DNA from 3 places in the Paenibacillus sp. JT22N7 genome. Region 1 is predicted to be linked to each of the others. Evidence: predicted binding sites of a transcription regulator. Region 1 holds the regulator's gene; each other region holds the start of a gene.

Region 1 (3,284 bases):
ACTAAACTATATTTCTTCAAAAATGCGCCATCGCGGAACGAATAATACGCATAATAATATTTCGTTATCGCTTCATCACGGCTATAAAAAATTTCCCATACCGGCTCGCCGTTCAGCAAACCCGGCTGTGTTCTTTTAATATCCGCATCCGGCTCGCTGCCCAGTAAAGCAGTATCCGCCTGCTCTTGAGTAATATGCTCGGTCGCTTTCACCGTGAGCACAGGACCTTCCGCTGTCGTTAGAAATACATAAACGTCTTGTTCATCAGCCGTATTCCCTTTTACAACCCAGGAAATGCCATCCCACACCTGCTTCGTCATCCCGGTGACTTCCGTCAACTGCGCGGCTTCAATAGCATGCGCTTTAATAGGGGCTTCCTCTGCCCATAAATCCTTATGCACAGTTCGGTAATAAACAATCGTAACGGTCAGCAATGCGATAACAAAAATAACTGAAATAAAGACAGCCCGTTTTACCGTCCAAAACGGCTTTCTCGTTCTCGCCCGCATTATGCCTTCAACAGCCTCTCGAAGCTCGCCTGAGCATCGTGACGAATTTTCTCCTCATCAAGCAGCGTGCATTCGCCATCCCGTACAACTTGGCGGCCGTCCACCCATACATGCTTAACGTCGCGGCCAGAGCCGGCATATACCAAATGGGACACAATATCCGTCTGTGGATAAAAATGCGGCTGTTCAATATCGATCGCGATGAAGTCAGCCTTCATGCCAACGCGCAGGCGGCCAATGGAATCCTCCTGCCAAATGGAGCGAGCGCCGTATACCGTTCCCATACGCAAAGCTTCAATGGCTGGCACAACCGTAGGATCGCCAGAAACACCTTTATGCAGCAAAGCCGCAAGATTGATTTCCTTGAATAGATCAAGATTGTTGTTGCTCGCCGCGCTGTCCGTGCCTAATGATACAGTTACACCTGCGCGAAGCAAAGCAGGCACGCGGGCAATGCCGCTTGCCAGCTTGAGGTTGCTGACCGGGTTATGCGATACGGCTACTTTGCGTTCAGCCAGCAGCGCAATTTCCTCGTCATTCAAATGCACCGCATGAGCAACGAGCGCCGGACGCGAGAAGAAGCCTAAATTGTCGAGATGCTGAACGGGACGAACGCCATAATCGCGAACGTTCTGCTCTACTTCGGCAATCGATTCTGACATATGCGTATGCAGTGGCAAATCATAATCATGAGCGGCCTGAACAAATTTCTCAATATAATCTGGCGGGCATGTATAAGGCGCATGCGGCGAAATCATCGTCGTAATCCGGCCATCGGCCTTGCCGTTCCAATCGCGTGCGAAAGCAATCGCTTCCGCCAGCTTAGCTTGCTGTACATCCTCCGGGCAAAGGCCGATGACGCCGCGCGTCAGACAGCCGCGAATGCCGGACTGTTCAACAACTTCGGCCAGCTGGTCCATGCGGTCATACATATCCACGAAAGCTGTCGTACCGGATTTAAGCATTTCCACCACGGCAAGCGCGCTGCCCGCACGGGTATCAAGGTCGATGTATTTGCCTTCCATCGGCCACATTTTTTGCTCCAGCCATACTTGCAGGTTTTGATCATCGGAATAGCCGCGCAGCAAAGTCATAGCCGCATGTCCATGCGTGTTTACTAGACCCGGCATAAAAGCAAGCTTGCTGCCATCCAGCTTTTGCACATCGGCTTGCAGCCCAGTTGGAGCTTCTGCTCCGATATATGTAATGCGATCATCGGTTACAACCATATGCCCTTGCAGCACATGCTCGCCATCCTCCATCGTTACAAAACGTCCATTTTCAATCCAAATTTGGCTCATTTTCGTCATCCCTTTCCCTCTCCAAGTAATAGGCCAGACTTAGCAGCTCTTTCGTAAAGTCAGCATGATGTATGCGAATTTCCTCAGGTACCTTCAATATCGCTGGGGCAAAATTAAGCAAGCCTTCAATGCCGGCGTCAATAAATTGATTAGCGACGTTTTGCGCTTCAAATCCGGGAACGGTTATAATGCCGATCCGGATATTGTTTTCCTCCACCGTTTGTTTCAGCATATCCATCGGCATAACGGTCAAATTATTAATTTGCGAGCCGATTTTAGATGGATGCACATCAAACACCGCGATGATTTTCATATTGTCTTTGGAGTATTTATTATAATTGCAAAGCGCATGGCCTAAATTACCCGCACCGACAAGCGCGACATTTATCGTCTGATCAAGCTTGAGAATTTGGCGAATTTTTTCAATTAAATACGTCACATCATAGCCGATGCCTTTACGGCCAAAATCGCCGAAATACGCCAAGTCCTTACGGATTTGCGCCGGATTCAAATCCAGCTTGACGCCAAGCTCCTGGGACGAAACGGTCTGCACCTCCCGGTTGTTCAGCTCGTTTAGCACTTGCAGGTAAATGGGGAGGCGTCTTACGACGGCCTCCGATATTTTCGTCTGCTTCACCCGTTCTCCTCCTCCCTCTCGGCACCAAGCCATTCTTTCATTCTCGGTACAATTTGCTCTATATGCATATGCTCAATTTTCGGGCCAGGCAAGGAATACAGAAAATGCTTGCCATAATACGTTTCAATCACTCGCGTATCATAAATAATGACAATGCCTTTATCCTTCGCCGTTCGCACGAGCCTGCCGAATCCCTGCTTGAAGCGAATAACCGCTTGCGGAATTGACAGCTTCATAAATGGATTTTGCTTTTGGCGCTGCAGCAATTCCGACTTCGCTTCCAACAGCGGATGATTGGGCGGTTGGAACGGCAATCGGACGATGGCAAGGCAAGTCAAGGCTTCGCCTGGAATATCTACGCCTTCCCAAAAGCTGCTTGTACCAAGCAGTACGGACTCTGGCTGCTGCAAAAAACGCCGCGTCAGCTTCGTACGATTGCCGCTGTCGATGCCTTGGCCCAGCACTTGAATGCTGGTGGCCGCGAGCGCCGCTTTAAGCGGGTCATATACCTGCTTGAGCATTCGGTAAGAGGTGAACAGCACCAGCATTCTGCCATTGGTCTGCTGCACTGCATCTGCCAAAGAAGAGACGAGCATTGAAATAAATGCGGGCTCGCCCGCCGAGCCTTTAAGAACAGGGAAATTGCGCGGAATAATGACGAGCGCCTGCTCCCGGTAATTAAACGGTGATGCCAGCTGTACGGTGCGCAGTCTGCCCGCCTCTTCAAAGCCGCTAAGTCCAAGCTGCTCTTCGGCGAACTGGAATGACTTTTGCACCGAAAGGGTGGCTGACGTTAAAATAATGCTGTCCTTCACATCGAATAAATACTGCTGAAGC
Region 2 (3,284 bases), on a different contig from region 1:
CGCCAACACATTCTCCATCATTAGTCACCAAATCGATGACAAAATGGTCGTCCCAAACTTCAATACCCGGCTTAGACAACGCTTTCTCCGATAAGGCTCGTACAATTTCGTAGCCCGTCGCATCCCCATTCGCATGCAAAATACGGCGCTGGCTGTGAGCGCCTTCCTTCGTCAGCGCAAACTCGCCATTTTCCAAATCGAACTGCGTGCCCATTTCAATGAGCTGATTTACACCCTCTGGCCCCTCGTGCACAAGCACATTGACCGCATCCTCCGAGCACAAGCCCGCTCCCGCAATCAACGTGTCATCGCTGTGATAAGCGGGTGAATCATCCTCCGATATGACCGCGGCAATGCCGCCCTGCGCATAGCGGGTGTTGCTGTCCAGCAGCGACTTCTTCGTAATCATCAGCACGGAATGCCGATCACTTGCCCGAAGTGCGGTAAAAAGACCGGCAATGCCGGCCCCAATCACAATAACATCCTTCTCGATTACCGGCAGTTCGTCTAAATTGATGTCTACAAGGTATCTGGGAATCATTTTTCGCGCCTCCAGGCATAGGAGTAGCGCATGCTGCTCCTATTTCACGAGTAACATGCGCTCCAAGGACAAGCGTGCTTGATCCGCCACATGCGGCGGTACATAGATTTGCGGCTGCATCGTTTCGAGGCATTTTACCAGCTTTTTGAGGTTATTAACCTTCATGTTCGGGCAGACCAAATATTTAGATGCAAAAAGGAATGTTTTGTCCGGGCTGTCCAGCCGCAGCTGATAGCCAGTGCCATCCTCCGTGCCGACGATGAACTCCTTGCAATCCGATTCCTTGCAGTATTTAATAATCGCTGTCGTACTGCCGACAAAATCACCCAGCTCCACCACTTCAGGGCGGCACTCAGGATGCACAACAAACTGCGCATTCGGGTGTTTCGCCTTCATTTCCTCTACATCCTTGACCGTCAACATGTCGTGCGTGTTGCAGTAACCTTCCCAGATAATCATATTCTTATCGGTTTTCTGCTGCACGTAATGCCCCAGGTTTTTGTCCGGTACCCAAATGACGTCTTGGCCTTCCACGGAGTTTACAACGTTAACCGCATTTGCCGATGTACAACAAATGTCAGTCTCTGCCTTAATTTCGGCAGATGAGTTAATATACGTAACGACGGTCGCATTCGGATGCTGGGCTTTCAGCTTGCGAAGACCATCAACATTGACCATATCCGCCATCGGGCAGCCTGCACGCTCGTCCGGAATAATAACCGTTTTGTTCGGTGCCAAAATTTTTGCGCTCTCGCCCATAAAATGCACGCCGCAAAATACGATAACATCCGCGTCCGTCTGCGCCGCTTTTTGTGCTAGCAAAAAAGAATCTCCACGGAAATCTGCAACCTCTTGAATTTCATCACGCTGATAATAATGAGCAAGAATGATGGCGTTGCGCTCTTTCTTCAATTGCATTAGCCGTTCCCGCAGTTCGCGGTTCTGCTCCGCCTTGCGTTCAAGTGCCAGTGCTTCCACAGTTAATCCTCTCCTCTTATGAGGGAAGGGCAAGCTGATTGCCCATTCCAGATATGGCTACTTCCGACTTTGTGAATTGATGCACAAACCTAAAAAGTCGTTCGCCTTTCATTTGACCTTTACGGTAAATTCATTTGATAAGGTTTAATTTACTCCAGGCAGATCATGCTGTCAATGCGTTTATGACAAAAGTGTGAATTCCCATTAAAAATAGCGCCTGCCGCAGCTGAACTTTCCATCATTGGCGACTATTGTGTATAAATGCAGCATTTACGCACATAGTTATCAACAAGTTATCCACAATCGTGGATTTTCTGTGACTAACCTTGCGCAAATGATCAGAATACAAAAAACTTCCCTTGGATTGATCACGACATACGTGATATCCATGGGAAGTTTGGAGCTCTTTGATTCTATTAGCGTTTTGCCGGATCGTATGGTTCGCCAAGCGAGCCTGGAGCAGAAGAACGTCCTACTGCACCTACGAGTACAACCAACGTCAATACGTATGGCAGCATATAGAAAAACTCGGTCGGAATTTGCTGCGACCAATCGAACAGTTGGGCAAAGTTGCGAATCGCTTGCGCGAAGCCGAAGAAAATAGCAGCTCCCGCAACGCCAAGCGGATTCCATTTTCCGAAAATTACAGCCGCGATAGCGATAAAGCCTTGGCCCGAAATGGTATTATGGGCAAAGTTGCTCGTCGTTGTTAACGTAATGGTCGCACCGCCAAGACCTGCAAGTGCGCCGCTAAGCAGCACGCCGATATAACGGTATTTTGTTACGCTGATCCCCACTGTGTCGGCCGAGCTCGGGTATTCTCCGACTGCGCGAAGGCGCAAGCCGAAGTGCGTTTTGTACAGTACAATATAGCTGATAATGACAAGCAAAATAACAACATATGTCGTCGGATAAGCTTTAAAGAACGCCTCTCCAAAAAACGGAATATCTGATAAATAAGGGATTTCCCATTTGTTGAATACATGAGTCAGCGTTGTTGTCTGTCCCGAACCTTCATACAAGCTCTTCGTCAAATAAATCGCGATGCCCGCTGCCAAAATATTAATAACGACACCGACTATCGTCTGATCCGCCTTAAATGTAATGGTAGATACCGCATGTAGAAGGGCAAATATCACCCCATATATAGCTGCCCCCACTAAGCCTATCCACGGAGCAGATTCCTCATAACCAGCTTGTATCGCATAGTCGGTAATGACTGCTGCCGCGAACGCGCCTGACACCATCAGGCCTTCGAGACCGATATTAATAACGCCAGATCGCTCAGAAAAGAGACCACCGAGACCGGTAAAAATAAGCGCCGTAGAAAATACAAGCGTAACGTTAATAAGCTGACCCAATATTTCCAGTGCATTCATATTAGATCGCCTCCTTACGCTTGTCTGCACGTCGTCCAAGGAATGGTTTTATGAAAAACTTTACTATGCCATGCGAAGCAATAAAGAAGATGATCGAACCAATAACGATTCGAACGAGCTCTGGCGGTACGCCCGCTCCAAAGCTCATACCCGCAGAGCCATAGCTGAGACCACCGAACAGTATAGCACCGAACAATACGCCAATTGGCGTATTGCCGCCAAGCAAAGCAACCGCGATACCATCAAAGCCATAGCCCCAAGGCGCTGCTAGAATCGTCTGATAGCCAAATACGCCCAGCGTCTCAAACACGCCTGCCAGCCCCGCAAACAAGCCGCTAATAAACATCGACTTTACAATGGTGCGATTGACATTGATCCCTGCATAC
Region 3 (3,284 bases), on a different contig from region 1:
AAATCTCCTACGTGTTCACGCCGCTCGCTGTATTGTTCAAGACGGTGCTGCTGCCGATTATTTTGGCGGGTGTAGCTTATTATTTGCTGAATCCGATTGTAGATTATTTGGAGACGAAGAAGGCTCCGCGTATTTATTCCATCTTTGTGATTTTTGCGGTTATTTTAGGGCTGCTTACGATTTTGCTGACGGTGGTCATTCCGCTTGTAACTACACAGATCGTCAGTCTGGTCGATAATTTGCCGGGCTATGGGGATCAGCTGCGAACGAAGTTTGATGAGCTGATGCACAGCGGAGACCTGCGGGATATTGAGCGGTGGCTCAATGTTAACCCTTCGGATTTGAGCGGCAATATTACGAAGCGGGCGACGGAGCTGCTGAATGGGGTATGGCAAAGTTTAGGTTCATTCGTGGGGGCGCTTAAAGATGTCGTGCTTGCCGTCATTACGCTGCCATTTATTCTTTTCTACCTATTAAAAGATGGCAAAAGGCTGCCGGATTATATTGCGGCTATACTGCCAATGAACATGAGAGCGCACACGAAGCGCATTATGGGCGAAATGAACGGCCAAATCAGCAGTTACATAAGAGGCCAGATTATTGTAAGCTTCTGCATTGGGGTGCTGCTATATATTGGTTATTTGATCATTGGGCTTGAATATTCGCTGGTGCTGGCGCTGATTGCCGCATGTACAGCCATCATTCCGTATCTGGGCCCAGCTATCGCGATTACGCCAGCGCTCATTGTTGCGATGGTAACCTCACCCGTCATGCTGCTGAAAATGCTTGTGATCTGGACGATTGTCCAGCTTATCGAAGGGAAGTTTATCTCCCCGCAAATTATGGGGAAAAGCATGCATATTCATCCCATTACGATTATTTTCGTCATTTTGACCGCTGGAAATTTGTTTGGATTGGCGGGCATTATTTTAGCCGTTCCAGGTTATGCGGTGCTGAAAGTTATTGCGACGAATTTCTTCCACTGGCTGCAGGCCCGTTCGCCGCTCTACGCAGCGGAGGAAGTGAATGCGGATAATGATTTTAAGCTATAATATAAGCATTATAAAACGAAGGGCTGCTTGCAAAAGCAGTCTTTTTATTAAAATATAAGGAAGTATAATCTGGCTGCATAACATTTTCCTCTATTTCAACGCGTAACGGCAGTGCCTTCAAGGGGCTGCAATGCCGTTTGCGTTTGAACTTTTCAAAAGTAACTAAAAGTTGTAATTGCAGTTTTTGTCGCAAAGGAATAAAATGAACATGAGTGTGGTCAAGTCCCTCTAATGATGCATCCTTATTGTGAAACATTTCACAATTTCAGGTTTTTTTCAGAGGCGGCTTGCAGTTGTAACGGCGTTTAACTAATCATGCAACAATCAACGCAAGGGAGGCATTTTTCGTATGTCGGAAACATTAACAGAGCAAGAAGTACAGACGGGATCTGTACGTAGTGAACTGGACGTTCTGGAGCAATTGCTTAAACCGGAAATCCAAAGCTCGCTGAATCAGCTGGTAGAAAGCTTGCCTAAGCTTGCTGAAATGGTTACTTTGATGACCAAAGCTTATGATGTGGCAACAACTGTAGCGAATGACCAAGTGCTTATGGGCGACATGAAGCATGGTATCGAGGAATTCGTTAAGCCAATTACGGACAAAGCAAAAGGCATTGCATCGGCTGCTGTAGAAGCTAATGATCGTGCACATGCAGAGCCTACGACAATCGGTCTGTTCGGCATTCTCAAAATGCTGAAAGATCCGCAGGTCCAACAAACATTGCGTTTCGCGCAATCGTTCTTGGATGTATTGGCAGAGCGCAACAAACAGCGTTAAGATCGGATCAGAATGAGAACGGAGGATCAGTATGTCTAAGCATATTTTGATTTTGGGTGGCGGTTATGGCGGTTTGCTGAGCGCATTGACAACTCGCAAATATATGTCCCCCGAGGAAGCAAGCATTACCGTTGTTAACCGTATTCCATCGCACCAAATCGTAACGGAATTGCATCGTCTGGCCGTTGGCGGCGTTCATGAGAACAACGTTGCTTTGCCGCTGACGAAGCTGTTCAAAGATAAATCCATCAATTTGGTTATCGACACAGTCGACAAAATTGATCCGGACCAGAAGCAAGTTCACCTTTCCAGCGGTGCAAAAACTTCCTACGATACGCTTGTTATCGCTCTTGGTGGCGAAACAGCATTTTTCGGCATCCCAGGCCTTGAAGAGAACAGCCTGACGCTGAAATCGGTTGAGGAAGCAAACCGCGTGAGCGCGCACATTCAAGAGCGCCTTGCTGCGTATGCAAAATCCAAAGACAAAGCTGACGCAACGATCGTTGTTGGCGGCGGCGGCCTGACTGGTATTGAGCTGATCGGTGAAATTGCCGACATGCTGCCAAAATGGTGTGAGCAGTACGGCGTTAACATCAGCGAAGTATCGGTATACAATGTTGAAGCAGGCCCGTCGATTCTGGCTGGTTTCCCTGTGGAGCTTGTTGACCGTGCGAAAGCAAGCCTTGAAAAACGCGGCGTTCAATTGCTGATGGGTATTGCGGTTACAGAAGTAAAAGGCAACCAAGTTATTTTGAAAGACGGTCAAACGCTTGTGGCTAACACATTCGTATGGACTGGCGGCGTTACAGGCAACCCTGTCGTAGCAAACTGCGGTATTGAAGTAAACCGTGGCCGCGCTACAGTTAATGAGTTTCTGCAATCGACTTCGCACCCTGAAGTTTACCTGGCTGGCGACAACGCAGTTGTATTTAGCCCAGACGGCCGTCCATATCCGCCAAGCGCACAAATCGCATGGCAAATGGGCGAAGCAATCGGCTACAACCTGTTCGCGCAATCCAAAGGCTTGCCGCAAAAATCGTTTACATTCGTTAACTCCGGCGTTCTTGCGAGCCTTGGCCGCAAAGATGCAATCGGAACTGTTGGCGCAAGCCAGCTTCGTCTGAGAGGCACTACAGCTTCCCTGATGAAAGAAGCAAGTAACGTTCGTTACCTGTCGCATGTTAACGGCTTGTTCTCGCTCGTTTACTAATTTAATTCATTAATAACCATAATAAGTCCTCGTTTAAACGGCAGCAGCTGTTTGGGCGAGGACTTTATTTTTCTCACTGAAAAATGGTACGATAAGGCAAAAAGGGGGACAACGGCCATGGAGCATTATATTAAATATTGCCTGGGCAAGAAGGGCGCTTTTGAAGATTATCCTTTCGGACCGGAAGCGCTGGTTATGAAGGTTGAGGGAAAGATGTTTGCCTTAATTTCTGACGACCGGAAAT

What was found. The regulator Rex, encoded in region 1, represses fermentation and respiration genes when NADH is low (regulators of the CRP and FNR family bind a similar motif). The targets are predictions, from matches to a motif close to TTGTGAAATATTTCACAA.
Region 2: a site for Rex is predicted at 1,589-1,606, ahead of nadA (quinolinate synthase NadA). Genes of this name have one in related genera too.
Region 3: a site for Rex is predicted at 1,298-1,315, ahead of AC50Y5_RS14190 (DUF1641 domain-containing protein). Genes of this name have one in related genera too.

The regions. Positions count from the first base shown of each region.
Region 1 is NZ_JBXENY010000012.1:52,290-55,573, reverse strand. It holds gene AC50Y5_RS27260 (hypothetical protein) at 1-509, opposite strand, end outside; gene AC50Y5_RS27255 (amidohydrolase) at 509-1,810, opposite strand; gene AC50Y5_RS27250 (redox-sensing transcriptional repressor Rex) at 1,791-2,447, opposite strand; gene dinG (ATP-dependent DNA helicase DinG) at 2,444-3,284, opposite strand, start outside.
Region 2 is NZ_JBXENY010000017.1:86,168-89,451, reverse strand. It holds gene nadB (L-aspartate oxidase) at 1-541, opposite strand, end outside; gene nadA (quinolinate synthase NadA) at 581-1,519, opposite strand; gene AC50Y5_RS31405 (ABC transporter permease) at 1,936-2,898, opposite strand; gene AC50Y5_RS31400 (ABC transporter permease) at 2,900-3,284, opposite strand, start outside.
Region 3 is NZ_JBXENY010000004.1:611,642-614,925, reverse strand. It holds gene AC50Y5_RS14195 (AI-2E family transporter) at 1-1,052, shown strand, start outside; gene AC50Y5_RS14190 (DUF1641 domain-containing protein) at 1,402-1,830, shown strand; gene AC50Y5_RS14185 (NAD(P)/FAD-dependent oxidoreductase) at 1,862-3,040, shown strand; gene AC50Y5_RS14180 (MmcQ/YjbR family DNA-binding protein) at 3,158-3,284, shown strand, end outside.